One region of the Methylobacterium sp. Leaf88 genome, then DNA from elsewhere that is predicted to be linked to it. Evidence: predicted binding sites of a transcription regulator. Region 1 holds the regulator's gene; each other region holds the start of a gene.
What was found. Region 1 encodes LexA, which represses DNA repair genes until DNA is damaged. Its sites were predicted from a motif close to TGTTCNNNNTGTGTTCNG; they were not measured.

Region 1 (10,086 bases):
AGCCGGACTCATGGGCACCGCGATCCCCCGTGCCGGGCCGAGCGCCGGCAGCACCTCGTCGATCGCCGCGACGAGGTCCGCATCGGCCGCGCCACGGATGTAGAGGCCGTTGAGGTTTTCCAGCTTGGCGAAGTCGAAGCGCGCGGGCGACCGCCCGATGGCATTGAGGTCGAAGGCGGCGATCATCTCCTCGGTGGAGAAGACCTCCTGGTCACCGTGGCTCCAGCCCAGGCGCACGAGGTAGTTGCGCAGGGCGCTCGGCAGGTAGCCGAGGTCTCGGTAGGCATCGACGCCGAGGGCCCCGTGCCGCTTCGACAGCTTGGCGCCGTCCGCGCCGTGGATCAGCGGGATATGCGCCATGGCGGGCGCCTCCCAGCCGAGGGCATCGGAGATCTGGCGCTGGCGCGCCGCATTGGTCAGGTGGTCGTCGCCGCGGATGACCTGGGTGACGCCCATGTCGTGATCGTCCACTACGACGGCGAGCATGTAGGTCGGGTTGCCGTCCGAACGCAGCAGGACGAGGTCGTCGAGATCCTTGTTCTGCCAGACGACCCGGCCCTGCACGCCGTCCTCGACCACGGTCTCGCCGTCGGTCGGGGCGCGCAGGCGAATCACCGGCTTGACGCCGGCGGGCGCCTCGGACGGGTCGCGGTCGCGCCAGCGGCCGTCGTAGCGCAGGGGCCGCCCCTCTGCGCGGGCCGCCTCGCGCATCGCCGTCAGTTCGTCGGGCGTCGCGTAGCAGCGATAGGCGTGGCCGGAGGCCAGCAGGCTCTCGGCGGCTTCGCGGTGACGGGCGGCGCGGGCGTATTGGTAGATGACGTCCCCGTCCCAATCGAGCCCGAGCCAGCGCATGCCGTCCAGGATCGCGTCGATGGCGCCCTGCGTCGAGCGTTCGCGATCGGTGTCCTCGATGCGCAGCAGCATGCGGCCGCCGAAGCGGCGGGCATAGAGCCAGTTGAACAGGGCCGTGCGAGCCCCGCCGATGTGAAGGTAGCCCGTGGGCGAGGGCGCGAAACGCGTGACGACGGCTGACGACATCAATCTGGACTTGAATGGCTCGTGATTCGGGCGGGAAGCGGATCGACCGGCCCGGAACCGCGCGTGTAGCATGCGCGCGGGCACACGTTAAGGAATCGTCCCGTTCCCAGGATCGCAGGGCGCATCGCCGGCTCCCGGTCACGGACGCACGCCCGGAGGTTTTCGCGATGGCGCAGGCGCGGGCGATGGCGGCGATGGGGCGCATCACGCGCCACCTCGCCGCGCGTCGCCCGGGCGCCGGGCCGATCCGCGACTGGTTCCGGGCGGGATGGACCCGCGAGATCGAGCAGCGCCGGCTCTTCGCCTGGCTCGCCGTCGCGTTCGGATGCGGCATCCTCGCGTTCTTCCTCGGTACGCAGGGGACGCCGTCGCTCCTGGCGCCGCTCGCGGCCGCCGCCCTGCTCGCCGCGACGACGCCCCTCCTCGTGGCGCGCCCGTTCGGCCTGGCCCTAGTGCTCGCCGCCGTCGCCGCCCTCCTGGGCTTCGCGGCGGCCGCCGCGCGGGTCCGCTCGGTCGACGGGCCGATCCTCGCCCGCACCACGATCGGTCCGCTGGTGGGCACCATCGAAGGGCTGGACGAGCGGGAGGAGGGGGCGCGCCTGATCCTCCGCGTCGAGAGCTTTGGCACCCTCGGCGCCGAGGTCCGCCCGGTCCGGGTGCGGGTCTCCTACCGCAAGGCGAATACCCTGAAGCCGGGCGACCGCATCGCCGCGACCGCGCGCCTGCTTCCGCCGCCGGAAGCCGCCCGCCCCGGAGGCTACGACTTCGCCCGGGATGCCTTCTTCCGTGAGATCGGCGCGGTGGGCTCCCTCGTCGGCAAGGTCGACCTGCGGCCGCCGGCCGAGAGCGCGGACTGGCAGATCCGCCTCGCGGCCGCCGTCGACGCGGCCCGCAACGCCCTGACGCGCCGCATCACCGACGCCAACGGCGGACAGGCCGGAGCGGTGGCGGCGGCCCTGGTGACGGGCAAGCGCGGCCTGATCAGCCCCGAGACCAACGACATCCTGCGCGCCGCCGGCATCTACCACGTCGTCTCGATCTCGGGCCTTCACATGGTCCTGGCGGCCGGCGTGGTGTTCTGGCTCGTGCGGGCGCTTCTGGCCCTCGTTCCGTTCGCGGCACTGCACTGGCCGATCAAGAAGATCGCCGCTGCCGTCGCCATGGTGGGCGTGACGGCCTACTGCGTCTTCTCCGGCTGGGACATCGCCGCCGAGCGCTCGCTGATCATGACCCTCGTGATGCTAGGCGCGATCCTGGTCGACCGCCCGGCGCTCAGCATGCGAAACTTGGCCCTCGCCGCCCTGATCGCCCTGGCCCGCGAGCCGGACGGCCTCCTCGGCCCGAGCTTCCAGATGTCGTTCGCGGCGGTGGCCGGCCTGATTGCCTGCGCGCCGCTGATCGCCGGACGCGGGCGGCAGCGCGACGGTGCCGGCCTGCTCCCCCGGATCTTCGCCCTGGCGACCGCGGCGGTCGTCGGCACCCTGGCCACGACGCTCGTGGCCCAGATCGCCACCGCGCCCTTCGCCACCTACCACTTCCAGACGGTGCAGCCCTTCGGGCTGGTGGGCAATGCGCTCACCCTGCCGCTCGTCTCCCTGGCGGTGATGCCGTCAGCGGTTCTGGGCATCCTCGCCTATCCGTTCGCGCTGGATCAGCCGGTCTGGTGGGCCATGGGCCTGGCGGTGCGGGGGATGCTGACCATCTCGACCTGGATCGCGGGCTTCGGCAACGCCGTCGTCGTGGTCCCGGCCTTCGGCACGGGGGCCCTCGGCCTTCTGGCCGCCGCCCTGATCGTCCTGACGCTCCCGGCCTCGTCGCTGCGCTGGCTCGGCCTCATTCCGGCAGCGATCGGCATCGCCTGTGCGGCTGCCCCGGATCGCTACGACATCTACGTCGATCGGGAGGGGGCGGGCGCCGCCATCCGCCAGCGCAATGGGCGGCTCGCCACCCTTGGCCGGCCGCCCCCCTTCGTGCTCGCGCAATGGCTCAAGGCCGATGGAGACGACCGACGGGTGCAGGACGTCACGGGGTTCGAGGGCGCGCGCTGCGATCGCCTGGGCTGTACCCTGACCACACCCGACGGCCGCGTGCTCGCCCTGACCACCGACAAGCGTGCCCTCGGAGAGGACTGCGCCAGGGCCGACATCCTGATCACCCGGCAATCCGCGCCCGGCGGCTGCGCCGCATCGATCGTCATCGACCGGGATTTCCTGGGATCGCACGGTGCGACCGCGATTCGCCTCACCCGCGATGGGCCGTCCCTCGCCTCCGCGAAGCATCCCGGGGATGTCGTGCCCTGGCGTGCGACGCCTTTGCGCAAGCCGTTGTTCCCGCCGGGAACGTCCTTGCCATCTTCGACACCGCCTGCGTCGGTCTTACCGGAAATCCCCGATCGCACCCGCGACCCGTCGGATCCGTCCGGCGATGAACCGGACGGGGACCCCCTTCAGTAGCGGCGCACCAGACTGACCAGACGTCCCTGGATCTGCACCCGATCCGGCCCGAGGACCCGCGTCTCGTAGGCCGGATTCGCCGCTTCCAGGGCGATGGACGATCCACGCCGGCGCAGGCGCTTCAGGGTCGCCTCCTCGTCGTCGATGAGGGCCACGATGATGTCGCCCGTATTGGCGGTGTCCTGCTTGCGGATGACCACCAGGTCGCCGTCGAGGATCCCGGCATCGACCATCGAATCGCCGCGCACCTCCAGGGCGTAATGCTCGCCACCGGCCAGGAAATCCGGCGACATCGTCACCGAATGGCTCTGTTCCTGGATGGCCGAGATGGGCGTACCGGCCGCGATCCGACCCATCACCGGGATGGTCACGGCCCGACCGCTCTCGTCGGTGGCCTGCGTGGTCGGCAGTCGGGGCACCGATGCGCCGGCCGGCAGGCCCTTGCCCTTGCCGCCTTCGACCACGCTCGGCGTGAAGCGGCGAACCTCGGAGGCCGGAGCGGCGCGCGGGGCGCCCGCATTCCCCCCGAGGCTCTCCGGCATCCGGATCACCTCGATGGCCCGCGCCCTGTTGGGCAGCCGGCGCAGGAAGCCGCGCTCCTCCAGGGCCGTGATCAGGCGGTGAATGCCCGACTTCGACTTCAGGTCGAGGGCATCCTTCATCTCGTCGAACGACGGGGGAACGCCGCTCTCGCGCATCCGAAGCTGGATGAACTGGAGCAGGTCCAGCTGCTTACGCGTCAACATGCGGGACACTCTTCGTTAGCGCCACGGATCGCGGCGGGTGGCACTAGAAACAAACCACGAACACGTTAAACGTTCCGTAAGTGTTCTGCAAGGGTTCCCATCTCAAGCCTCTCGGACCCGATCCGTTCGATCCCCTCGGCAAGGGCGGATCCGGGCGTCGCCCGAGCGCCACGCCGGCCTGCCGCTGCGGCCATCGCTGCGACCGAGTGGTGCCCCGATCCGACGAACGAGTTGGACGGCCGGCGTCGGAACCGGTCGGCAGGGCGCCCGGGCGCAGCGCCCTCGGGTCGATGGCCCGGCGACGATCGGTTCTCTGCCGTCCTCTGTCGGCGTCGCCGACGGCGGGTCTTCGGCTAGCGCTGCCCGGTGCGTCCTGCCTTGGGCCGGTCACCCGAACCGTTGCCGCCCGTCTCGGTGGGATTACGGGGATCCTGCCAGAAGGTATCGAACAGGCGCTGCATCGCGCGGGCGTTCTCCTGCTGCACCTCCAGGCCCGTCTGGAACATCTGCTGCATCACGTCGAAGGGCGCTTCCGTGGCCGACCTGTCCGGCGCGGCGGACTCCGGCCGGGGCGAAGCCGCGAGCCACTTCGACGCCGCACGCGGCCGTGCCTGGGGCGAGGGCGTCGCGGGCTTCGGGGCCTTGGCGCCGGAGTTCAGGAACGCCTGCATCATCTCCGACCAGGCATTGGGCGGGAAGCCGAAGGGGTTCGCCTCGGCGCGCGGGACCGGCGCCGCGGCAGGCGCTTGGTTGATCATGACGTGGACGATCCCCGCCACCACCATGCCGGCCATGATCGGCAGCATCTGCTTCAAGGCCGGCATCGCCACGCCGCTGACGGCAGCGGCCTGCTGCAGAACGGCCTGACTCAGATGGGGCGAGCCGAAGAGTTGCTGGACCAGCATGTCCATCTGCGGCGTCGCGCTCGACGACTTCTGCGCGGCGGGGCCGACGAGATTGAAGAGGTGGGCGAAGCCGGTCGGATCCTGGGCGACGTTCCGCTGCAGCCCCATCGTGAGGGCCGGAAGCAGGGCTTCCATCGCGCGCAGGCTCTGCTCCGGCGACAAGCCGAACTGCCGTCCGAAACCCTGCGCGTTGGGGCCCGCCTGCGCCTGAAGGATGTCGAACAGATTGAACATGGCGGCCTCGCGGACGAACTGCGGCTTTCCCGGTCATCGACCCGGGCGCGCCGCGCGAATTCTGTCGCATCCGGTCGGTACTGACCAGCCCGGGCGCCTCACGACGGCCCGATTCCCCGTCGACGGGGGCCCGTATCAACCCGTTTCTTGCCCCGGACCCGCGATGCGCTTCCCTTCGCCCCTGATCGAGGCGCGCCTGTTGCGTCGCTACAAGCGCTTTCTCGCCGATCTGCAGCTTGCCGACGGGTCCGTGATCACGGCCCATTGCCCCAACCCGGGGGCGATGCTGGGACTTGCGGTGCCGGGCGCGCGGGCCCTGTTGTCCGACGTCCGGGGCCCGACGCGCAAGCTCCCCTTTTCCTGGGAACTGGTGGAGGCGGATCTGCCCGGCGGCCGGCAATGGGTTGGCATCAACACGATGCGGCCGAACGCCCTGGTGGCGGAGGCCTTCGCAGCCGGCGGCCTGCCCTGCCTCGCCGGCTACACGGGCCTGCGGCCCGAAGTCCGCTACGCCCGGGCAAGCCGGGTCGACTTCCTCGCCACGGGGGAGGGGATGCCGCCCTGCCATGTCGAGGTGAAGAACTGTCACCTGATGCGCAGCCCCGGCCTCGCGGAATTTCCCGATTGCGTCGCCGCCCGCAGCGCCCGCCACATGACGGACCTCGCGGCCGTCGTCGAGGCCGGGGGCCGTGCCATGGTCATCATCGTGGTGCAGATGTGGGCGGATCGCTTCGACGCCGCGCGGGACCTCGATCCTGCCTTCGACCGGGCGCTTCAGGCCGCTCGGGCGGCCGGCGTCGCCGTCCACGCCCATCGCTGCCGCATCGACCCGGTCGGCATCGCCGTGGCCGACGCCATCCCGGTGCTGTAGGGCGCGCGTCCCAGAAGAACCGCGCGGGCCCGTCAGTCGGCCCGCTCGAAGATCAGGTTGAGGCGGGTGCGAGCGATCCGGCGATAGCCGTGCTGCTCGAGCAAGGCGGGCAGGTCGATCTGCCACTGGTCGGTGCCGTTCTCGACGATGAGCAGCCGCGGGTGGAGGCTCGCGGGGGCGGCCCGCAGGAAGGGTTCGAGGATCAGGTCCTCGGCGCCCTCGACATCGAGCTTCATCGCGTCGATGCGCGCGATGCCCTCGCCGAGGGCGAGATCGAGCAGGGGCACGGCCGGCACACGAATCTGCGCGCCCTCGTTCGTCCCGACGATCTTCAGGCTCGATTCCCCCCGGTTGCGGGGATCCACGAACAGGGTGAGTTCCCCCGCCTTGTCGGCGACCGCGCAGGCCACCGCCTTGACCGTTCCGAACGGATTCTGAGCGATGTTGTAGGTCAGGCGGTCGAACACGTCCGGCTGCGGCTCGACGGCCAGGATCCGGGCGCGCGGCCCCGCGAAGGCCGCCACGAACAGCGCGTAGGCACCGATATTCGCGCCGATATCCAGGAAGGTGCAGCCGGGCTGAAGCTTCGCCCGGAGAAGTGCGCGCTCCTCCGGATCGAAGAACTGCGGCGTGAAGAGCACCTTCTTCTCGCAGTTGTTGTTGTAGGGGTAGAGCCGCATGCGGGCGCCGTAGCGTTCGACGTCCAGAGGGGCGCCGCGCAGCAGCCCGATCGCCACGCGGCGCAGGAACAGGGCGAGGCGTCGCCCGGCCCAGCTCGCGTAGGAGATCCGGCCCGTCTGCCGAGCGATGCGCGCGACGAGGCCGGTGGGAGCGTAAGTGCCGTAGGGCTGCGTGTCTTTCATCGTGCGTGCTGATGCCAGCGCACGGACGCGGCGGCAAGCGACGCCGCCGCGGGAGGATCGAAAGGTCCCGGACATTCCGGGCCGATCAGCCCGCAGCGCCCCCTCCGGGCGAATGCGGTCGGCCGCAGATCAGACCTGACCGTCGCGCCACTTCGGAAGCAGAGGACAATCGTCGAGACCGGATCTGGTGCTCAGACCTGTTCCATTGCGGCAACACCACGACCGAAACCCAGTTCGAGCGGCCTCGATTGCCCGAAAAATAGGCGTCTGCACAAAGGATAGCTTTGCCGTAAACGGGAACCTTTGAGAACGTCGCCCCAACGCAGATCCTCCCGCAGAGTTCCCATCGCCATGCAGCGCTCGCTTCTCGCCCTTTCCGCCGTCCTGCTGTCCTCGGTCTGCGCCTTCGCGGCCGACATGCCGGCGAAGGTGCTGGCGGTCCCTGCCCCGCCCGCGCCGTGCAAGGCCGAGATCACCTTCCCGGCCTATGGCGGCGTCATTAAGCAGAACCCGAACCCGTCCTGCCTGACGCTCGGCGCCTTCGGCGACGTCTATGTCGGCGGTGCGGTCACGGGCTACTTCTACACCCAGCCCAACCAGTACACGTTCTCGCCCGCTCCGCTGCCGAGTGACCGGGCCGGCCGCGTGGACGTCTCGAACCTGATGGGCTTCATCCAGAAGGCCGACGGCCCGTTCCAGTTCTACGCCGCCTTCGGCGCCTACTCGATCCCCGGCCTCGGCCTGCCGATTTACGGCACCTTCGACCAGACGGACCTGCTGTATTCCCCGGCGCCGATCGTGTTCGGAAAGTACGTGATCAACGACAACTGGTCGATCCAGGGCGGTCGGATGCCGACCCTGATCGGCTCCGAGCTGCCGTTCACCTTCCAGAACCTGAACATCTCCCGCGGCCTCCTCTTCGGTCAGGAGAACGTGATCAACCAGGGTGTGCAGGTGAACTACTCGGATGGTCCGTGGGCGGCCTCGTTCGCCGCGACCGACGGCTTCTATTCCGGCGAGATCAACTGGGTCACGGGTGCGATCACCTACAAGATCGACCCCGCCAACACGGTGGGCATCAACGGCGGCACGCACTTCTCCAGCTACACCAATTTCGACTTCGCGGACCCGTTCGGTCGTCGCGGCCTTCGCTTCCAGTACGCCACGCCCGTCTCGCTGCAGAACAGCAGCATCATCAGTGCCAACTACACCTATGCGGACGGTCCCTGGATCGTGACGCCGTACGTCCAGTACACCAACGTGGAGCAGAACGCCGTCCTGGGCCTCGCCGGTGCCGAAACCATCGGCGGCGCCCTCCTCGCCAGCTACGCCTTCACGGACAACTTCGCCCTCGCGGGCCGCGTGGAGTACATCAGCCAGAGCGGCAACCGCAACAATCCGTTCGGTCAGACCTCGGTGCTCTACGGCGCCGGCAGCTCGGCCTTCTCCTTCACCGTGACCCCGACCTTCACCTTCGATCGCTACTTCGTCCGCGGCGAGTTCTCGACCGTGCAGCTCTACGACATCACGCCCGGCCTCGGCTTCGGCCGCAGCGGCCTGAAGACCTCGCAGGAGCGCTACATGCTGGAGACCGGCATCACCTTCTGATCCGATCGGACGATCCGGTTCGGCGAAACGCGGCGGCAGGGCAACCTGCCGCCGCTTTCATGTGCGCCCATGCGCCACCGGAGGGCTTCCGTCCACGCGCCCGACGGTTCAAGGAGGCGGGACCATGCCCCGACCGATAAGGCCCGAGCCCATGCAGCGCTTCGATTCCGACGGTGTTTCCCTCGCCTACATCGACGTCCCCGCCGTCGGCGGGTCGGGCGACCCGGTCCTGCTGATCCACGGCTTCGCCTCGAACCATGCGGTGAACTGGGTCAACACGCTCTGGGTCCGGGCCCTGACCCAGGCCGGCTACCGCACCATCGCCTTCGACAACCGGGGGCACGGCGAGAGCCAGAAGCTCTACGATCCGGAGGTCTACGGCGCGGACCTCATGGCCCAGGACGCGCGCCGCCTCCTCGACCATCTCGGGATCCCCAAGGCCGATGTCATGGGTTACTCGATGGGCGCGCGCATCGCCGCGTTCCTGGCTCTCGATGCGCCGGAGCGCGTCCGTTCGCTGCTGCTCGGCGGTCTCGGCCTGCATCTGATCGAGGGCAAGGGCCTGCCCGACGGGATCGCCGAGGCCTTGGAGGCGGAGCCCGGCGCACCGGCCCCGAACCCGACGGCCGCCGCGTTCCGCACCTTCGCCGAGCAGACGAAGAGCGACCTGCGGGCCCTGGCCGCCTGTATGCGCGGCTCGCGCCAGACCCTGTCGCGCGCCGAAGTCGCCGAGATCTCGTCACCGACCCTGGTGACGACCGGCACCCTCGACACCGTCTCGGGCTCGGGTCCGGCGCTGGCGGCGCTGTTCCCGAACGGCACCGCCCTCGAACTTCCGAACCGCGACCACAGCACGGCCGTGGGCGACCGCGGTCACCGCACGGGCGTCCTCGATTTCCTGGCCCAGCGGCTCTGAGAGGGCACTACCGCGCCTCAGGTCTTCAGGCGGTAGCCGGTCCGGAAGATCCAGGTCACGCCGGCGAGGCACAGGATCAGGAAGATCAGCGCCATGGTGAGGCTGACGCCGACGCCGACATCCGACGTGCCGAAGAAGGACCAGCGGAAGCCGCTGATCAGGTAGACCACCGGGTTGGCGAGGCTCACCGCACGCCAGAACGGCGGCAGCATCTCGATGGCGTAGAAGCTGCCGCCGAGGAAGGTCAGCGGCGTCACGATGAGGAGGGGCACCAGTTGCAGCTTCTCGAAGCCGTCGGCCCAGAGGCCGATCAGGAAGCCGAACAGGCTGAAGGTGACCGCCGTCAGGAGCAGGAACAGCACCATCACGAAGGGATGTTCGATCCGCAGGGGCACGAACAGGGCGGCGGTGGCCAGGATGATGAGGCCGATGAGGATCGATTTCGAAGCCGC
Region 2 (10,086 bases), on a different contig from region 1:
GCCTGCACCGCCGCCTCCTCGACGTGATCAAGGACGAGTTCGAGCGTCGCGACCGCGAGGACGTCAACAGCGTCCAGGCGCTGCTGCTCTACAACATCGGCGACAAGGAGCTCACCGCGAGCGAGCTGCGCACCAAGGGCTACTATCTGGGCTCGAACGTCTCCTACAACGTCAAGAAGCTCGTCGAGGCCGGCTACCTGCACCATGCCCGGTCGAAGACCGACCGCCGCTCGGTCCGCATCAGCCTCACCGACAAGGGCCGTCAGGTCCACGACATCATCCAGAGCCTCTACGACAAGCACGCCCGCACCATCCAGCCGATCGGCGGCATCTCGGACGACGATTTCGGCCGCCTCAACACGGCGCTCAGCCGCCTGGAGCGCTTCTGGACCGACCAGATCCGCTACCGCCTCTAGGACCGGATCGCGGGCGATCGCGGCACCGCGCAAGCCCGGCTCGCCGGGCTTGTTCGCGTTCCGGGGCCCCGGTGACGGCGTCCCGCTCCGTCAGGAACCCGCGTGCTCGGCCGACTCCTCGCCCGCCGGCTTGCCGTCGTCCCGGGCGCGGTGGAGCATGAAGATGGCGAACACCATCGTGAGGATCAGGCCGGCGAGAACGCCGAGCTCGATCATCGAGGCCTGGAACAGCGCCTGCTTCTCCGGCGACCAGTCCTTGGCGTGGGTGATCTCCGACGACTGCAGGGTGATGACGAGGACCCGTCGGATCGAGGCGATGAGGCCGACGATGAGGAAGGGCTCGCAGGTCAGCTTGCCCGAGCGCATCGACACCCGCACCGTGTGCAGGATCTCGATCAGCATCAGCAGGAACAGCAGCCGGTCGACCACCTCCAGGATCTGATCGGCCCCGCCCAGGTGGCGCACGGCTTCCCAGGTCAGCGCGGTGGCGTCGATCAGGGCGACGAGGGCGGTCAGGGCGAGGAGGATTCCGAGCGCCGCGTAGATCGCGTGCTCGGTGTGCAGGAAGACGAAGCTCGCCGCACGCGTGAGCCGGCCCTGATCGTCCCGGTCGTCGGACATGACGCGCTCCTCCTCTGTCGGGTCGATCAGACAGGATCGGCGGGCGGGCGTCCAGGGTGGCCACGCTTCGAGAGCGTGCCGGCCGGAGCGCCCGGGCCGGGCGACGCGATCACGACCGCGTCAGCCCCGGACGAGGATCGGCCGAAGGGGCCCGCGATCGGTCACAGCATGTCCTCGACCCGGATCGGGAGGGACCGGATCCGGCGGCCCGTGGCGTGGAACACCGCGTTGGCGATCGCGGCGTTGACGCCGATGATCCCGAGCTCCCCGAGGCCCTTGAGGCCGAGGGGATTCACGCCGTCGTCCGGGTCCGGCACGAGCAGGGCCTCGACCTGCGGCGCGTCCGCGGCGGTGGCGACGAGGTACTCGGCCAAATCCGCGTTTCGGTAATGGCCGCGGTCGAGGATGGTCTCCTCCAGGAGCGCCGAGCCGAGCCCCCAGATCATCCCGCCGGTGAGCTGACTCCGGGCGGTCAACGGGTTGAGGACGCGGCCGGCCGCGAAGGCGCCGAGGAGGCGCGGCACCCGGATCTCGCCGGTCTCGTCGTGAATCAGCACCCGCGCGAACTGGGCGCCGAAGGCCCAGGATACGGCCTTGCCGCCGGCGCCTGTCCCGAGGGCCATCCGGCCCGATCCGATCGCCTCCAGGGCCTCCGGCCCCTCGGGGGTGAAGGCCGCCACCGTCTCGATTCCGTTCGGGTCGAGGCCCGCGACGAGTGCCGCCAGCGGACAGGTCCGCCCGTCCGGGGCGACGAGATCGCCCGCATGCGGGCGCAGCGTGGCGGGATCGGCTCCGGCCAGGGGGCCGGATCCGATCGCAGCCTGCGCCAGGCGGGCCCGGAGGGTCTCGCAGCCCTGTGCCAGGGTGTGGAGCAGGCTGGTCGTGGTGGAGGAGCCACCCGAGAGCCCAGCCGCCGGCAGCGCCGTATCGCCCAGGGAGACCGTGACGGCCTCGGGCGTGGTCCCGAGCCACTCGGCGGCCCCGAGGGCGAGCAGCGTCGTGATCCCGTTGCCGATCTCGTGATGGGCGGTGGCGACGGTGGCGCGGCCATCGGCCCCGAGGTGGATCCGCATCGTGGCGGGGGAAATCTTCACCGGCCGGGCCGAGGCGGCGCAGCCGAGCCCGATCCGCCAGGGGCCGTCGCGCATCCGCCCCGGTTCCGGATCGCGCGTCGCCCAGCCGAAGGCCTCCGCGCCGGCCTCGAAGCAGGCCATCAGCGAGCGCGAGGAGAACGGCTTCCCGGAGATCGGGTCGGCGGCCGTGTCGTTGCGACGGCGCAGGGCGATCGGGTCGATCCCGAGGGCGACCGCCATCTCGTCGACGGCGCTCTCCAGGGCGAAGAGGTAGGGCACCTCGGGCGGCGCCCGCATCGGCCCGGGGGTGTTGCGGTCGACCCGCACGGCGCGCTCGTCGGTGCGGATGGCCGGGCAGGCATAGAGGCTCGCGGTGACGTCGGTGCCCTCCATGGCGAAGGGATCGAAGCGCGAGGCGATGACCGCGGCCTCGTGCACGAGGGCGGTGAAGCGCCCGTCGGCGCTCGCCCCGAGGCGGATGTCGTGCCGGCTTTCCGGACGGTAGTTGGCGATGGTGAAGCCGTCCCGGCGGCTCGCGACCAGGGATACCGGCCGCCCGAGGGCGCGGGCCGCCAGGGCGACCGGGGCCGTGTACTGCGCCAGGGCGAGCTTCGCGCCGAAATGGCCGCCGATCAGGCCCGAGACCACCCGGATGTCGCCCGGATCGAGGCCGAGCTGCGCGGCGAGCCCGTGCCGGACCGCGCCGATGTAGCGCGACGGCTCGTGGACCGTGAGGCGCGGGCCGTCCCAGGTGCAGGTGGTGGTGAACAGTTCGATCGGGTTGTGGTGCTGGATCGGCGTCGCGTAGCGGGCGGACACGGCGACGTCGGCCCGCGCCAGGGCGTCGTCGGCGTCGCCGATCCGGGGGTCGTGGTGCTCCGGCTTCAGGTCGGCGAGGCGCACGACCTCGGCCCCGGGCGCGTCGAATCCGTCGGCGAAGGCCTCGGCCGCGTAGTGCACCCGCGTGCGGGCTGCCGCCGCGCGGGCCGCCTCGACGGTCTCCGCCACCACCAGGGCGACGATCTGACCGGCATACGCGACCGCGTCCGATCCCAGCGGCAGGTGCCCGCTGTTGGCGTAGCCCCCGGCCATCAGGTGCTTCACCGGCCGGATCGCGCCAGCGAAATCCCGATGGGTGAAGATGCGCAGGCACCCCGGGACCGCCTGCGCGGCGGCGAGGTCGAAGCCGGTGATCCGTCCGCGCGGGATGGTGCTGGTGACCAGGGCGGCGTGGGCCAGACCCGGCAGGCGGGTGTCGGAGGCGTAGACCGCCGTACCCGTGACCTTGGCGCCGCCCTCGACGCGGGGATGCGGATGCCCCAGCCAGGCGGGGGGATCGCGCAGATCGGTCGGTCTCGCCATCGGGCTCTCCTCGCCTTACGGCAGGGGTAACCGCCGTTCCGGGCCGGCCGATCCGGGCGCGACCGCGAGTCGCTCGGGAGTCCCCGTCGCGTCGCGAGGACAGGCCCTCAGCCCAGGAAGGGACGCAGGTGGTCCAGCACCAGGTCCGGTGCCTCCTCCTGCAGCAGGTGTCCGCAGGGGAGGGCGTGCCCCTCCACCCGGTCGGCCGTCTCGCGCCAGGTGGCGGCGACGTCGTAGAGTTCGCCGACCGTGCCCTGCGCCCCCCAGAGGGCGAGGAGCGGCGCGGTGACCCGGCGTCCGGCGGCGGCGTCGGCGGCATCGTGGTCGAGGTCGATCCCGGCCGCGGCGCGGTAATCCTCGCAGATCGCATGGAGGCTGCCGGGCGCGCGGTAGCAGCGCATATATTCCCGGATCATCGCCTCGCTCGGGATCCCGGGCGTCCGGCTCTGGCCCGCGAGGTGATGGCGCAGATAGGCCTCCGGGTCGGCGCCGATCATCCGCTCGGGCAGGGGCGCCGGCTGGATCAGGAAGAACCACCAGAAGTACCGGGTCGCGAAGGCCCGGTCGGTGCGGGCGTACATCGTCAGCGTCGGGGCGATGTCGAGGACGGCGAGGCGGTCCACCGCGGCGGGGTGGTCGAGGGCCAGGCGATGCGCGACGCGGCCGCCCCGATCGTGCCCGACGACCGCGAAGCGCTCGTAGCCGCAGGCGTGCATCAGCGCGACGGCATCGGCCGCCATGGCCCGCTTGGCGTAGGGGGCGTGATCGGCCGTCGAGTCCGGTCGATCCGAGTCGCCGTAGCCGCGCAGGTCGGGGGCGACCACCGGATGGCCGGCCTCCCGAAGCCGGGGCGCCACCGCGTGCCAGGTGGCGTGGGTCTGCGGATGACCGTGCAGGAGCAGCACCGGCAGACGCGGCCCGCCCGGGGACAGGGCGACCCGGAGGCGCAGGTCGGGCAGCGTCGCGTCGGCGAGGTCGAAGCCCGACAGGAACGGACACGGCCCGCGGCTGAGGAGAGCGATCGGCGGCATGGTGTCCCCGGAAACGTCGCGGACAGGGTTCGACCGTCCCGGCGCCGCAGCTGTGCCGTCGGTGCCGGGCAGGGATTCGGCCCGCGGCGAGGATGGCACGGGCGGCGCGCGGCGGCGAGACTGCCGCGCCCGTGCCGGGCCGGCCATCGGGAGCGGCTGCGTCGGGGGGACCGCGCGTCTCAGCCCTTCCAGTTCTTCAAGGCCCCGAACGGGCTCAGCGCCGGGTCGGCCGCCGGCGGGTTCAGCACCGGCTCGACTTGCGCGATGGCGTCCGCCAGGGAGAAGGCCGAGCCGCTGGTCAGCTTGCCGCCGGCGGCATCCTTGTGGCCGCCGCCGCGAAAGCGCCGCGCGCCTTCCAGGGCGGTCTCGTTGTTGGAGCGGAAGGACATGGTTCCCGCCCGCTGCACGTTGAGCACGCGCTTGGCCCGGCCGCTCTCCATGATAAGGTCCGAGACCCGCTGGAAGGTGCCGGAATCGAGGCCGAAAGACATCAGCGTGCCGTCCGAGAGGGGATGGAACAGGTCCGAGCGGGCGAGCACCCGGGCGATGCGCATGCGGGTGGTGAGGGTGCGGTCGTCGCCTTCGTCCTCTGCGAGGTAGCCGTCGAGGATCGCCTTGCGCAGGGCCGGCACCTGACTCTCGATCACGGCCGGGGAGGCGCCCTCGCCGAGGAGACGGGCCGCGCCGAGGAGGAGGTCGCCGACGAACCGGTCGTGCCAGGGATGCCCGATGGGCACGAGGTTCGAGACGTTGTCCCAGAACATCTCGTCGAGGCTCAGGCCGTTGCGGAAGGCCGGCCGGTCCTTGCGCCACAGATCGACGGCATCGACCGCCGTCACCAGGGCGCCGAGGATCGGATCCGCGCCGGTCTCGCGAGTCGCGTAGAGGGCCCGGTGCTCGTAGGCCATGCGGGTGGCGCAGCAGGCCTCGTCGATGAGCACGACGATGTTCGGGTCTTCCAGTTCGAAGCGCTGCAGACTCGGCGCCGCGGGATCGGCCTGCGGTGCGAGGCCCTGCTCGCGCAGCTGGTCGACCGAGGAGGCGTGGTGATCGAGGACGACGAGGCGGTGGCGCGCCGTCAGATCGCGGCGGCGGTTCAGGGCGGCGAAGTTGCGGATGAAGGTCACAGCCACCGCCTCGAGGCCGAGGTCGGTCATCACGATCATTTCCGGGGCGGACGCCTTGCCGAGGCGCTTCAGCTCGGTCTCGACCACCGGCCCGACATCGGAATAGCGCGGCACGTGCACGATGCGGGCGACCTCGGCGAACTGGCCGACCACCGTGGAGGCGCCGTAGCCGTCGAGGTCGTGGTGGGTGATCTGGGTGATGTTCAAGAACCTGTCCTCGGGCGAATCGCCAAGCGCGGGCTTCGGCTGTCCTGGGCGCCCTTATGCGGCACGCCCCGGTCCACGGCGAGCCCCCGCGCGGTGAGCCGCGGCGAGGCTGCGTCGGTTCCGCGGTGGATCGAGACCCGTCAGGGCTTGATTCCCGTGCCCGGACCGGGATTCTGCGAACAGACCACGAACACCAGCGACAAAACGATCGGAGGAACGTCCGCGATGGACCCGGACGACGCGGGCGCGATCCGCAAGATCATCCATATCGACATGGACGCCTTCTACGCCTCGGTGGAGCAGCGCGACGACCCGGCGTTGCGGGGCCGCCCGGTCGCGGTGGGCGGATCGCGCGAGCGCGGCGTGGTGGCGGCGGCGAGCTACGAGGCGCGGGCCTTCGGCGTCCGCTCGGCCATGCCCTCCGTCACGGCGCGCCGGCTCTGCCCCGACCTGGTCTTCGTCAAGCCGCGCTTCGAGGTCTACCGGGGGATCTCGGAGCAAATCCGGGCGGTCTTCGCCGAGCATACCGACCTGATCGAGCCCGTCGCCCTCGACGAGGCCTATCTCGACGTGACGGAGAATCGGCAGCGTCTGCCGACCGCCACCGCGGTGGCCCGCGCGATCCGGGCCTCGATCCGCGCGCAGACCGGCCTCGTGGCCTCGGCGGGCGTCTCCTACAACAAGTTCCTGGCCAAGGTGGCGTCCGACTTCCGCAAGCCCGACGCCCTGTTCGTGATCACCCCCGCCATGGGGCCGGCCTTCGTCGAGGACCTGCCGATCGGGCGCTTCCACGGGATCGGCCCCGTCACCGAAGCGCGGATGAAGGCGCTCGGCATCCTGACCGGACGCGACCTGCGCGCCCTCAGCCTGGAGACCCTGACGAAGCGGTTCGGCGCCTCGGCGCCCTACTATTATGGGGTGTCGCGGGGCATCGACGTCCGTCCGGTCCGGGCGAACCGGATTCGGAAATCCATCGGCGCCGAAAACACCTTCTCGGAGGACTCTGCCGATTACGGGGTGCTCGCGGGGCGCCTGGCGCCGATCCTCGACAAGGTCTGGGGCGCCGCCACCGCCAGGGAGGTCCGGGCCCGCACGGTGACGCTCAAGGTGAAGTTCGCGGATTTCGAGCAGATCACCCGGGCCCGCTCGCTGCCCGGCTTCGTCCCGGACCGCGCCGTCCTGGAGGAAACCGTTCTGGTCCTCCTGCGGGACCTGTTCCCCCTGCGGCGCAGCGTCCGCCTCCTCGGCGTCTCCCTCTCCGCCCTGGAACACGGCCCCGCGCCCGAGCCGCGCCAGCTCGGCCTCGGATTGTAGAGGAGCGCCCGGTTCCCCGGCGTCAGGGACACGCCGCTACGCCGGCGACGCGCCGGCCGCGCCGCAGAACGAGGAGGAAAGCGAGGCCGACCGCCGCCATTGCTGACCCCGCCACCGAGACCGCCGGATAGCCTCCGCCGAGGTCGATCACGAGGCCGCCGAGGGCCGCACCGATGGCGTTGCCGAGGTTGAACGCACCGATGTTCAGGGCCGAGGCGAGGTTGGGCGCCTCGCCGGCCTCCGCCATCACCCGCATCTGTAGGGGCGGCACCAGGGCGAAGCTAGCGACGCCCCAGAGCAGGATGAGCGGGGCGGCGACCCAGCGCGAGTCCATCCCGACGGCGAACACCCCGAGCAGCAGGACCAGGGCCACCAGGGAGGCGATGATGGTTCCGTCCACCGTGCGGTCGGCCAGGCGTCCGCCGGCCCAGTTCCCGAGGGTCAGGCCAACGCCGTAGACCACCAGCATGGCCGTGACGAAGGAGGCGTCCGCCCCCGTCTCGATGCGCAGGATCGGGACGATGTAGGTGAAGACCGTGAACATGGCGCTCGACCCGAGGACCGTGAGCGCGAGGGCGCCGAGGATGGCCGGCCGCGCCACGACGCGCAGTTCCGCGCGGATGTCGGGGGCGCCGTCCACGGGCAGGGGCGGCAGGGCCAGCCGCAGCGACAGCATCGCGACGGCGCCGATGCCGGCGATGCCCCAGAAGGCCGCGCGCCAGCCCAGCGCCTCCCCCACCCAGGCGGCGAGGGGCACGCCGCCGATCGTCGCGATGGTCAGGCCGGAGAACATCGCGGCCACGGCGGCCGCACGCCGCTCGGGCCGTACGAGGCTGGCGGCCACCACCGATCCGATCCCGAAGAAGGCGCCGTGGTTGAAGGCCGTGACGATCCGCGCCGCGAGCAGCATCGCGTAACCGTCGGCGAGGGCCGAAATCACGCTGCCCACCGTGAAGATGCCCATCAGGCCCACGAGAAGCGCCCGGCGCGGCACCCGCGCGAAGGCGAGGGTCATCAGCGGGGCGCCGATCAGGACGCCGAGCGCATAGGCGCTGACCAGCAGGCCGGCGGCCGGGATCGAGACGCCGAGATCGTTCGCGATCAGCGGCAGCATGCCCATCGGCGAGAATTCGGTGACGCCGATCCCGAAGGCTCCGATGCTCAGCGCCAGCAGGGCAGGATGGATTGTCATGGGGGTTGCCTCTCGGTCATTGTTCCCGACAGGCACATGATGCAGCGCGACACCGGGCGGTAGCCCGATCTCCGGACCGACATCTGTGCGTCAGGAGCACGAATGCCGCGAGACCGAATCGACCGGACGGGGGAGATGGCGGCCTTCCTCGCCATTGCGCGAGACGGCAGCCTGTCCGCGGCGGCCCGCGGGCTGGGGCTGACCGCCTCCGCCGTCAGCCGCATCGTCGCCCGCCTGGAAGCACGCCTCGGCGTGCAGCTGATCGTGCGGACCACCCGGACGCTGCGCCTTACCGCAGAAGGCGAGAGCTATGCCCGTGCCGCGCGCCGCATCCTCGCCGATATCGCCGAGAGCGAGAGCGCGGTCGCCGACCAGGCCTCCCCCCGCGGTCGGGTCCGGATCAGCACCGCCTCCGCCCATGGGCGTCTGGTGATCGTACCGTTGCTGGCGGAATTCGTGACGCGCCATCCCGGCATCAGCGTCGACATCGACCTCAGCGACCAGGTCGCCGACATCCTCGGCGGACGGGCCGATGTGGCGATCCGCTTCGGGACTTTACCGGACAGCCCGCTCACCGCGCGCCGCCTCGGCGACACGGGCCGGACGGTCGTGGCCTCGCCCGCCTATCTGGCGCGGGTCGGAACGCCGGAGATCCCCGCGGATCTCACCCGACACAACTGCCTCGACTTCAACTTCCGCCGCGCCGAGCCCGGGTGGCCGTTCCGGGAGGAGGGACGCGATTACCTCCTGGCGGTCTCCGGCTCCATGTCCGCCAACAACGGCGAGACGCTGGTCCAACTCGCCCTCGGCGGCATGGGCATCACCCGTGTCGGGCGCTTCCACATCGCCGACGAACTGGCGAGCGGGCGCCTCGTGCCGCTGCTGGAGCGCTACAATCCGCAGGACCGCGAGGCCATCCATGCGGTCTTCGTCGGCGGCCCGTCGATGCCGGCGCGCGTCCGGGTGCTGATCGACTTCCTGGCGGAGGCGCTGCGCTCGCCGAGGGGATCACCGCCGCCCGTCACTCTCAGCCCAAACGAAAGGGGCGCCACCCTTTCGGACAGCGCCCCCTCGGATCAGCCGGTCCCGCGGGCGGGACCCGCGATCGCCCTTAGTTGAAGGGATCGATCTCGGCGGACTCGTAGCTCGTCACTTCCATGCCGACGCAGACTTCCTGGACGATGGGGGCAGACCACTTCATGACATCTCTCCTGGTTGGTTTGGGGGTATGAAAGCCGAACCCGGATGGGTTCGATCCACTCTTCGACGAGAAACAGCCTCGAAAGGCCGCGCCTTAGTTGAAGGGATCGATCTCGGCGGACTCGTAGCTGGTGACTTCCATGCCGACGCAGACTTCCTGGACGACGGGGGCGGACCACTTCATGGGAAACTCCTTCGTGTTCGACGTCCCTGATATGCCGTTGTGTTGGGCACAATACAAGTGGACGCTACACTTATATTTCTCATAGGATCGCGGGAAAGTTCACATCCTGCACCCGAGCGTTGCCGCGCTTTCGGCCCGGCACTCCGGACAACGGAGATATGATGCCGGCACCTCGCCCGTGCGAGGGGGTCTGCGATGGGTCGGCCCCGGACCGGACGGCAGGGGCGCCACGGGTGCGGAGGAAAGATCCGGCCGAGGCCGGTTTCGGCTTGACGCCCCGGGGAGGGGAGGCGCACTGACGCGCCGCCGAACGGGCCTGCGCGGGGGTCACGACTCACCGCGCGGCGCGCGCTTCGGCT
Region 3 (10,086 bases), on a different contig from region 1:
GATGAGCGTCACCGCCTTCTCGCCGAGATGCGCCAAGGCGATCGTGCGCCGCCACTGGGGCATCGCGCCCTTGGGACAGACGATGAGGACATCGCGCTCGGGCATGGCCGCCACCGCGCTCCAGACCGACAGGGTCTTGCCGAGGCCGGTCGTGTCGCCGAGCAGAAATCCTGTCCGGCCGGCAGCACGTGCAGCCAGGATCGCGTCGCGCGCCGAACGCTGATGCGGGCGCGGAACCAGGTGTTCACTGGCAACCATCAGGCGACCGGTCCGCGGATGCGATCCGAGCCGGATTTTTTTCTCTTCTCGGCTGCGAAAGCAGGCTCGCGAAGTCTTGGCACAGCCCTCACCATCTTTTGAAAAACTCGGAACTGTTCAGGTTGTGCTTTTGTTAAGGGGTCATCTCGGCGCGCCGTCGGGCGCCTCACCCGGAGACATCGATGCCGACGATCCCTTTCTCCGCAGCCACGCGCACTGTCGCCGCTCCCGTTTTCGGACTGATGATGCTCACGCTTCCGGCGTGCGCTCAGAGCGCCGATGGCGGCCTGTTCGACCTGCTCTTTGCGCCCGCACGGCCGGCGCAGCAAGCCGCGCCCGCGCCGGTGGCCGATCCCGGCTTCGACTATCAGCAGGCCCGTCGCTCGATCCGAAAGGCCACGCGCCAGCGTCCGAAGATCCGCTACGCCGCGCTTCCCAAATCCGAGCCCCTGCAGATCAAGGTCACGGACCGCCAGACCCCGCTCGACATGAAGGCCGGCCCCGCGGCCGCCTTCATGAAGGACGAGACCCTCCGCCCCGGCGATATCGTGGTGATGAAGGACGGCGCGAAGGTCTTCACCGGGCGGCCCGATGACCGGCACACCGTTCGCGACTTCGAGAGCGTCGGGCGCTCGGAATTCGTCGATCGGCGCACCCGCAACCAGCTCGCCGCGATGATGCTGCCGATCGGAGCTCTCCCAGTGGAGCAGGCCCGCAAGATGATGGCGCAGGCGCGCAAGGTGATGCCCGCGAGCGTCGACCAATCCGTGAAGCCGGAATTGACGGCGATGCGCGTCATCAACCCCTGGAAGACCAACCCGTAGGGCGGATCAGGCTGCCCGGACCGTGACCAGGAAGCCGTCAACTTCCCGGCGCAGGGCCGAGGCCTGACGGGCGAGATCGCTCGCGGCGGTGAGCACCTGAGCCGACCCGCTGCGGGCGGAATCCGCCGCCTCGCGGACACCGACGATGTGGCCGGATACGGCCCGGGTGCCCTCGGACGTCAGGATCGTGTTGCGGGCGATCTCCTGCGTGGCCGCTTCCTGTTGGTCGACGGCCACCGAGATGTCCTCCGAGATCCGGCTCAGGCGTTGGATGACGTCGGTGATTCCACCGATGGCCGTCACGGACGCGTCGGTCGATTGGGCGATCTCGCCGACCTTCGCGGCGATCTCTTCGGTGGCCCTGGCTGTCTGGGTCGCGAGGCTCTTCACCTCTGCGGCGACGACCGCGAATCCGCGCCCGGCCTCGCCGGCTCGTGCCGCCTCGATGGTGGCGTTCAGCGCCAGGAGGTTGGTCTGGGCCGCGATGCTGGTGATCAGGCCGACGATCTCGCCGATGCTGCTCGCCGCTTGGGCCAGGCGATGGACATCCTCCGCCATCCGCGCCGCATCGCGCTCCGCCTCGCCGGCGACCGCGCTCGAGGCCTCGACGCGGTTGCCGATCTCCCGCACCGATGCGCTGAGCTCCTCCGTGGCCGCCGCCACGGTGTCGGCCGTGGCCGCGGTTTCCGCCGAGGCTGCGGCCACGGACCCACTCAGGGATGACGTGTCGGTCGCGGCCTGGGTGAGGGCATAGGCCGCCGTTTCGAGCTGGCTCGCGGCGGCCGACACCGCCTCGACGATCCCGCTGGCCTGGGCCTCGAAGCGATCGGCCAGTGCCACCATCTCGGCGCGGCGGGCCGCCGCGGCGTGGGCGGTGAGGTGGTCGGCTTCCTTGGCGATGCGCCGGCGCTCGACCACGCTGGCCTGGAAGTCGACGGCCGCTGCCGCGATGGCGCGAACCTCGCGGGCGCCGTTCTGCGGGATCGGGCCGGCTTCCTCGCCTCGGCCGATGGCTGTCAGGGAGGCGGCGATGCGGGTGAGCGGACGGGCGATGGCGGTCCCGAAGGCGAAGGCGAGGCCGCACGAGAGGACCAGGATCGCGAGTCCCACGGCCATCCAGACCAGGACGCTCCGCTCGGCATCGGCGCGCGCGTCTCCGGCGGCGGCTCCGAGATCCGCGGTGAGCCGGTCCTCGATCGTCTTGAGCGTATCGATGCGCTTGGTCGCGAGGCGGAACCAGGCGGGCGCATCGGTGAAGGCGAGCGGCGTGCCGGGGGGCGTGTCGAGAACGAGGCGGCGGAGACGATCGACCTCCCGGGCCGCGGGCGCAGCCTTGCCGGCATCGAGGAGGGCCACCTGTTCCGGCTCGGCCCCAAGGCGGAACAGGGATTCGTAGGTGCCCTGGCCCGCGCTCAGACCCGCCAGGCGCTCGTGGCCGGCAAGATCGATCTGGCCGGCGCCGAAGATCGCCGAGGCCGCGGCCCGCTCCTGGCCCGCCAGCTCCTTGAGGGCGAGGAACGACGAGTAGGAACTGATGCGGGCGGCGAGATCGGCGCTGGCGGCGACCTGGGAAACCTCGCGCACCAAGTCGAGCGCGTTGGCGATCACCCCCGAATAGAGCCCCATGTTCTGGGCCGGCGTGCGACCGAGCCCGTCGACCGCCGCGCGGTGGGGGACGATCGCCGCCAGCTGCTCGGTCAGCGCCGCATTGCGACGGGCGACGCCGGCTCCTAAGGCGGCGAGGTCGAGGCCGGCCCGGCCCGCGTCCAGGGCTGCCCGGGCGGCATCGGTCCGCAGGCGCTGCGCATCGAGTTCGGACCGAAATTTGGTCCCCTTGGCGGCGAGATAGAGACTCGATGCCCCGCGCTCCCGCTGGGCTTCGTGCACCAGGGCGCTGACCTGGCCCGCCATGCCGACGAGGTCCTGCACATGGACCATTCGGGTCCGAGCATTCATCCGCTCGGTGATGGCAAGGCCCACGACCATCGCAAACGCAAGACATGGAGCGAGTGCAACCAGAAGAATCCGAATGCGCAGCGATGAAAAAAGACCAGCGGACATCACATGAAACCTGCTTCGAAACGCTGCGGCACTGTCGGAGCAGCCGGTAAAAGTTGTGTTTCAAATTTATCTTATGATCAATTTTTGGTCGGTCCCTTCAATTTTTAGGCAGGGCGGGTCGGGAGCTTCAGCGAACCATCCAGTTGCTTCGTGATCCGCTTCTCTCACGCGTCCGCTGGACCGCGAAGCAACCGATTCTTCTACTGAGGCGGCAGGGGTCGGCCCAATCCTCAGCCGAAGCCGCGGGGGCCGCGTCTTCCAAACCGTCGGCAGCGAACTTCCTTATGCCATTCGGTGCGGTCGCGGCGGCTGAAACCTCTGCCGGAAGGCCGCGATATTGTCCGCGTACGCTTTTTGTTCTAGCTGAAGAGCGGCTATGCGTGGCGCGCGCCTTGCCCGACGCGGTGGTGCGCCCGACATGCCGCAGGGGCTCCGGTCGAGTCCCGACGAGTTCCGCGCCGAAGACGTTCCGAAGAGACTCCATGGCCAAAGCCAAAGCCGCTGCCAAGACATCGCAAGCCGAGGCCGAGCGGGTCGAAGCCAAGATCGAGGCGCTGTTCGACGGGGCTCGCGACGCGCGGGTCATCTCGGTGCGCGGCGCGCGCGAGCACAATCTGAAGAACATCGACCTGACGATTCCCCGCGATCGCCTCGTTGTCTTCACGGGTCTGTCCGGTTCCGGTAAGTCGTCGCTCGCCTTCGACACCATCTACGCCGAGGGCCAGCGCCGCTACGTCGAATCCCTCTCGGCCTACGCGCGCCAGTTCCTGGAGATGATGTCGAAGCCCGATGTCGACCAGATCGACGGGCTCTCGCCGGCGATCTCCATCGAGCAGAAGACCACCTCGAAGAACCCGCGCTCGACGGTCGGCACCGTCACCGAGATCTACGACTACATGCGCCTGCTCTGGGCGCGGGTGGGCATTCCCTACTCGCCCGCGACCGGGCTGCCGATCGAGAGCCAGACCGTCAGCCAGATGGTGGACCGCGTCCTGGCCCTGCCGGAGAAGAGCCGACTCTACCTCCTGGCACCGGTGATCCGTGGCCGAAAGGGCGAGTACCGCAAGGAGATCGCCGAGTTCCAGAAGAAGGGCTTCCAGCGCCTGCGGATCGACGGCGAGTACTACGCCATCGACGACGTGCCGAAGCTCGACAAGAAGCTGAAGCACGACATCGACGTGGTGGTGGACCGGATCGTGGTGCGGGCGGACATCGCGGCGCGGCTGGCCGATTCCTTCGAGACCGCCCTGGAACTCGCCGACGGCATCGCCCTGATCGAGTTCGCCGAGACGCCGGAGGGCGCGGCGCCGCGGGAGGCCATTACCTTCTCGTCGCGCTTCGCCTGCCCCGTCTCCGGCTTCACCATCGCGGAGATCGAACCGCGGCTCTTCTCGTTCAACAATCCCTTCGGCGCCTGCCCGACCTGCGGGGGCATCGGCCACGAGATGCGGATCGACCCGGAGCTCGTGATCTCGGATGCCAAGCTCAGCCTGAAGCGCGGTGCCGTCGGTCCCTGGGCGAAGTCGACCTCTCCCTATTACGGCCAGACCCTCGACGCGCTGGCCCGCCACTTCGGCTTCAAGACCACGGTCGCCTGGGCCGATCTGCCGACGAAGGCCCGGGACGTGATCCTGTCCGGCACCGGTTCTGAATCGGTCCGCTTCGCCTACGACGACGGCATGCGCGCCTACGAGGTGAACAAGCCCTTCGAGGGCGTCATCCCGAACCTGGAGCGGCGCTACAAGGAGACCGAGAGCGACAGCTCGCGCGAGGAGATCGCGCGCTTCATGAGCGAGACGCCCTGCGCCACCTGCGGCGGCAAGCGCCTGAAGCTCGAAGCACTCTCGGTCAAGATCGCGATGCAGGATGTGGGCGAGATCACCGCCCTCTCGGTCCGAAATGCCCATGCATGGTTCTCGGAGCTGCCGGGCAAGCTCACCGAAAAGCAGAACGAGATCGCTTACCGGATCCTCAAGGAGATCCGCGACCGGCTGACCTTCCTGATCGATGTCGGGCTCGAGTACCTGACGCTGGCGCGCGGTTCCGGCTCGCTGTCCGGCGGCGAGAGCCAGCGCATCCGTCTGGCCTCCCAGATCGGCTCCGGGCTGACCGGCGTGCTCTACGTGCTGGACGAGCCGTCCATCGGCCTGCACCAGCGCGACAACGAGCGCCTGCTCGGCACGCTGAAGCGCCTGCGCGACCTCGGCAACTCGGTGATCGTGGTCGAGCACGACGAGGACGCGATCCTGCAGGCCGACTACGTCGTGGATGTCGGCCCGGGCGCCGGCATCCATGGCGGACGGATCATCGCCCAGGGCACGCCCGAAGAGGTGCTGAAGAACCCGGATTCGCTGACCGCCAAGTATCTCACCGGCGAGATGAGCGTGCGGGTGCCGACGGCGCGTCGCAAGGGACGGAAGGGCACGCTCAGCCTCGTCGGGGCCCGGGGCAACAACCTCAAGAACGTCTCTGTCGACATCCCGCTCGGCACCTTCACCTGCATCTCGGGTGTCTCCGGCGGCGGCAAGTCGACCCTGATCATCGACACGCTCTACAAGGCGGTGGCGAAATCCCTGAACGGTGCCCTGGAGCACCCGGCGCCCTTCGAGCGGCTCGACGGGCTGGAGCATCTCGACAAGGTCATCGATATCGACCAGTCGCCGATCGGCCGGACCCCGCGCTCCAACCCCGCCACCTACACCGGCGCCTTCACGCCGATCCGCGACTGGTTCGCGGGCCTGCCCGAGGCCAAGGCGCGCGGCTATCAGGCCGGGCGCTTCTCCTTCAACGTGAAGGGCGGACGCTGCGAGGCCTGTTCCGGCGACGGCGTCATCAAGATCGAGATGCACTTCCTGCCGGACGTCTACGTCACCTGCGACGTCTGCAAGGGCCGCCGTTACGATCGCGAGACCCTGGAGGTGAAGTACCGCGACCACTCGATCGCCGACGTCCTCGATATGACCGTCGAGGAAGCCGCCGACCTGTTCAAGGCGGTGCCCACCATTCGCGAGAAGATGGAGACCTTGGCCCGGGTCGGCCTCGGCTACGTCAAGGTCGGGCAGCAGGCGACCACTCTGTCGGGCGGTGAGGCGCAGCGGGTGAAGCTTTCGAAAGAGCTGTCCAAGCGCGCCACAGGCCGCACGCTCTACATTCTCGACGAGCCGACGACGGGACTGCACTTCCACGACGTCGCCAAGCTCATGGAGGTGCTCCACGAGCTCGTCGACCAGGGCAACACCGTGGTGGTGATCGAGCACAACCTCGAAGTCATCAAGACCGCCGACTGGGTCATCGATATGGGCCCCGAAGGCGGCGACGGCGGTGGCGTCGTCGTGGCCCAAGGAACGCCCGAGCAGATCGCCAAGTCGCGGGCGAGCCACACCGGTCGATTCCTGCGCGACGTCCTCGCGCGTCGGCCGGTCGCGGCGCCCGCGAAGGGTCGGGCCGCCGCCGAATAGCGCATCGGGACGACGCGAGATCTGACGATTCGCCGGGTCGACCGATCCGAACCGGTGGCGCAACGCATCAACCCGCCGGTCGGCAGCCCGGTCCGACCCGACCGAGCGCGCCGGACTGCGCAATGGTCCGCGGGCGGTTGCCGGATCGTCCTGGGACGGAACCGTAACCATAACAGCTTGAGTGTTCAGCGATATTTTGCCGTTCCAGGTCTTCGCGGAGGCGCGAAGACGTCGGCCAACCTGCTCAAAAGGTTAACAAATCCTTCCGCTGCACTGCACCGAAAATGCGACTTTTGCGCAACGGTCGGATCCGAACTGCCCCGTTTCCAAGCATTCCTCTGTCCTTCCGCGGCGTCCTGTAGAATAGTTCTCGACGTTGAGACTTGAGAACGGGCCGCAAGGGGGGCCGCCGGATCCACTGCAAACAAGCTGCGAACAAGCGGCGCATCGGCAGAATGGTTCGGACGGCTGCGTGGCGGACGCCTGAAATCCTTGGGAAGGAAGAGTAAAAATGTCGAAGAACTGGCTCGTTGCCGGAGCGCTCGCGCTCACGGTCGGCATGACCGCCACCGCATCCTACGCGCAGACCACGACGGTTCCGGGCGAGCAGGTCGGCCTAGCCACCGGCGCCCCGCTGCCCGAGGGCATCTATGCGCTGAACACGTTCGTCTTCCAGTCGCGGGACAATCCGTCGGCCGTCGACGTCGGTGTGAACGTCCCGGTGCTGGTCTGGTCGACCCCGTTCGTTCCTTTCGGCGGCCGCGTCGAGCTCCTCGTTGCTCCCCCCACCGTGTTCGCCTTCGGCAAGCGCGGCGGCCCCACCGGCGTGCGTGATCTGTCGATCAACGTCGGTACCTTCGTGGGCGGCATCTGGGCCTTCGATCTAGGCGGCGGCTTCGGCGTCAGCTTGCTCGGCGGTGTCTACCTGAACGAGCTGAACGGCGACCGCGGCGTTCTGGTGCAGAACAACGGTGTCCTCGGCGCCGGCGCCGTGCTGCCGCAGCTCTCCTCGAACACCTACCGCGCCGGCATCGCAGGCAGCTACACGGCTGATGGCTGGAACATCACCGCCAACCTGACCGCCAACTTCTACGACTCGCCGTCGTCGTTCGGTGGTGGCCGGAACTTCGGTACCGTCTACACCCTGTCCGACTCGCTCAACCTCGACCTGACCGCGACCAAGAAGTTCGGCAAGTTCGAGATCGGCGCCATCGCCTACGGCACCGTCAACTTCGACACCAGCCTCGGTCGGGTCGGCACCGTCAACGCCGCCTTCAACGATCGCGGCCGGTTCCTGATGGGCGGCCTCGTCGGCTACGACTTCGGGCCCGTCACCGCGCAGGTCTACGTCGCCCGCACCGTCGCGACCACCAGCTTCGACAGCACCGAGATCTCGGGCCGCCTGATCGTTCCGCTGTACTCGCCGACCCCGGTTGCCGCCGCTCCCGCGCCGATCATCCGCAAGTACTGATCCGACGTCCTGCGGCGGGGCCTGGCCCCGCCGCAGAGGGGATCGCGCAAAGCCCGTCCGACACCTGTCGGACGGGCTTTCGCATGTTCGGCGACAGAGACCTCTCCGAGAGGGGATTCGAGCCGGTGCCTCGCGGGTAAGAGAAACCCCGTCCGCCCTTCAAGCAATCCGCCGGCGTCTGAAACTTTATCCGACCGTCCTCCGTACCGGACGATGATGCCCACGAAGGGGCAATCGTTCCAGAGGATACGCTCCATGATCACGCGTCACGCCCGTCGCCCGGTGGCTTCCAAGATCGCCGCCGTCGTGCTCGCCTTCTCCGTCGGCGCCACCTTCCCGGTCGCGGCCTTCGCCAAGAACCCGGTGGTCGGCGGTGCGCCGATGTACGCCTCGAAGAACATCGTCGAGAACGCGGTGAACTCGAAGGACCACACCACCCTGGTCGCCGCCGTGAAGGCCGCCGGCCTCGTCGACACCCTGGCCAGCCCCGGCCCGTTCACGGTGTTCGCGCCCACCAACGCCGCCTTCGCCAAGCTGCCGGCCGGCACGGTCGAGACCTTGGTGAAGCCCGAGAACAAGGCGACCCTGACCAAGATCCTGACCTACCACGTGGTCCCCGGCACCTACACGGCCAAGGATCTGATGAAGCTCGCCAAGGACGGCGGCGGCGAAGCGCAGTTGAAGACGGTCGAGGGCGAGCCGCTGACCGTCCAGACCAAGGGCAAGAAGGTCTACGTGACCGACGCCAAGGGCAGCACCGCCACCGTCACCACCGCCAACGTGATGCAGTCGAACGGCGTCATCCACGTCATCAACGGCGTGCTCCAGCCCTGATCGTATCGGGCCCTCGGCGCCACTGACGGAAACGCCCGCGATCCGGAAGGATCGCGGGCGTCACGCGTTCAGGGACGAGCCGTCGGAAAGGTCGTCAACTCACCCGATTGAGGCGCCGCGCGCCCTCGAAGCGGTTCAGGAAGCGCGGCTCCTTCTCGGGCGCGATGCGGATGGCGAGGTGCATCGTGCCGCCCTCCTCCTCGCGCCGGTCGAGCACCTCGGCATTCTCGTAGAGCCAGTGCAAAGCGGCGCCGTCCTCCGGCGGCAGGACCACCGCGAAGGTCGAACGCTGGCGCGCGATCCGCGCCTCGATGCGCGCCGTCAGGACACCGAGCCCCTCCCCCGTCAGGGCCGAGACCAGCACCGGGGCATCGCTGTCCCGATCGCTGCGTCCCTGTCCGCTGAGATTCAGGAGGCGGGTTCGCTCATCCGCATCGAGGAGATCGGCCTTGTTCCAGACCTCGATGATGCGCGAGGCCGAAGTCTCGATCCCGAGCTCGCGCAGAACGGAGCCCACATCCTCCGCCTGGGCGGCGCTGTCCACGTGAGACACGTCGCGGACATGGAGCAGGATGTCGGCGTGGATCACATCCTCCAGGGTCGCCCGGAAGGCTGCGATCAGGGAGGTCGGCAGCTCCGAGATGAAACCCACCGTGTCGGAGAGGATCACGGTCTCGCCGTGCGGCAGCTTCGTCGCCCGCGCCGTCGGGTCCAGGGTCGCGAACAGCATGTCCTGCGCCATGACCTGGGCATTGGTGAGGGTGTTGAACAACGTCGACTTGCCGGCATTGGTGTAGCCCACGAGGGCCACGATCGGGTAGGGCACCCGTGCCCGGCTCTGTCGGTGCAGGCCGCGGGTGCGGGTCACGCTGTCGAGCTCGCGCTCGATCTTCGTCATCCGTTCCTGGATCATGCGCCGGTCGGCCTCGATCTGCGTCTCACCGGGACCGCCGAGGAAGCCGAAGCCGCCCCGCTGGCGCTCCAGGTGGGTCCAGGACCGGACGAGGCGGCTCTTCTGGTAGGCGAGGTGGGCATGCTCGACCTGCAGCGTGCCTTCGCGAGTCGAGGCGCGCCGGCCGAAGATCTCCAGGATCAGGCCGGTGCGGTCGATGACCTTGCAGCCGAACGCCTTTTCGAGGTTGCGCTGCTGCACCGGCGACAGGGCGCAGTCCATCACCAC

Region 2: a site for LexA is predicted at 6,013-6,030, ahead of dinB (DNA polymerase IV). Genes of this name have one in related genera too.
Region 3: a site for LexA is predicted at 3,488-3,505, ahead of uvrA (excinuclease ABC subunit UvrA). Genes of this name have one in related genera too.

The regions. Positions count from the first base shown of each region.
Region 1 covers NZ_LMMK01000015.1:56,959-67,044, forward strand. Annotated here, with positions in the region: gene gltX (glutamate--tRNA ligase) at 1-1,038, opposite strand, end outside; gene ASF20_RS10990 (ComEC/Rec2 family competence protein) at 1,233-3,491, shown strand; gene lexA (transcriptional repressor LexA) at 3,485-4,237, opposite strand; gene ASF20_RS11000 (DUF937 domain-containing protein) at 4,591-5,376, opposite strand; gene sfsA (DNA/RNA nuclease SfsA) at 5,540-6,247, shown strand; gene ASF20_RS11010 (FkbM family methyltransferase) at 6,280-7,110, opposite strand; gene ASF20_RS11015 (outer membrane beta-barrel protein) at 7,456-8,718, shown strand; gene ASF20_RS11020 (alpha/beta fold hydrolase) at 8,870-9,634, shown strand; gene ASF20_RS11025 (ABC transporter permease) at 9,652-10,086, opposite strand, start outside.
Region 2 covers NZ_LMMK01000020.1:209,945-220,030, forward strand. Annotated here, with positions in the region: gene ASF20_RS12595 (winged helix DNA-binding protein) at 1-416, shown strand, start outside; gene ASF20_RS12600 (phosphate-starvation-inducible PsiE family protein) at 507-1,037, opposite strand; gene ASF20_RS12605 (xanthine dehydrogenase family protein molybdopterin-binding subunit) at 1,199-3,472, opposite strand; gene ASF20_RS12610 (alpha/beta hydrolase) at 3,580-4,503, opposite strand; gene ASF20_RS12615 (hypothetical protein) at 4,683-5,837, opposite strand; gene dinB (DNA polymerase IV) at 6,063-7,151, shown strand; gene ASF20_RS12625 (MFS transporter) at 7,174-8,343, opposite strand; gene ASF20_RS12630 (LysR family transcriptional regulator) at 8,446-9,462, shown strand; gene pqqA (pyrroloquinoline quinone precursor peptide PqqA) at 9,455-9,544, opposite strand; gene pqqA (pyrroloquinoline quinone precursor peptide PqqA) at 9,638-9,727, opposite strand.
Region 3 covers NZ_LMMK01000012.1:173,451-183,536, forward strand. Annotated here, with positions in the region: gene ASF20_RS07205 (DEAD/DEAH box helicase family protein) at 1-258, opposite strand, end outside; gene ASF20_RS07210 (hypothetical protein) at 441-1,082, shown strand; gene ASF20_RS07215 (nitrate- and nitrite sensing domain-containing protein) at 1,089-3,143, opposite strand; gene uvrA (excinuclease ABC subunit UvrA) at 3,626-6,601, shown strand; gene ASF20_RS07225 (transporter) at 7,113-8,072, shown strand; gene ASF20_RS07230 (fasciclin domain-containing protein) at 8,328-8,906, shown strand; gene hflX (GTPase HflX) at 9,001-10,086, opposite strand, start outside.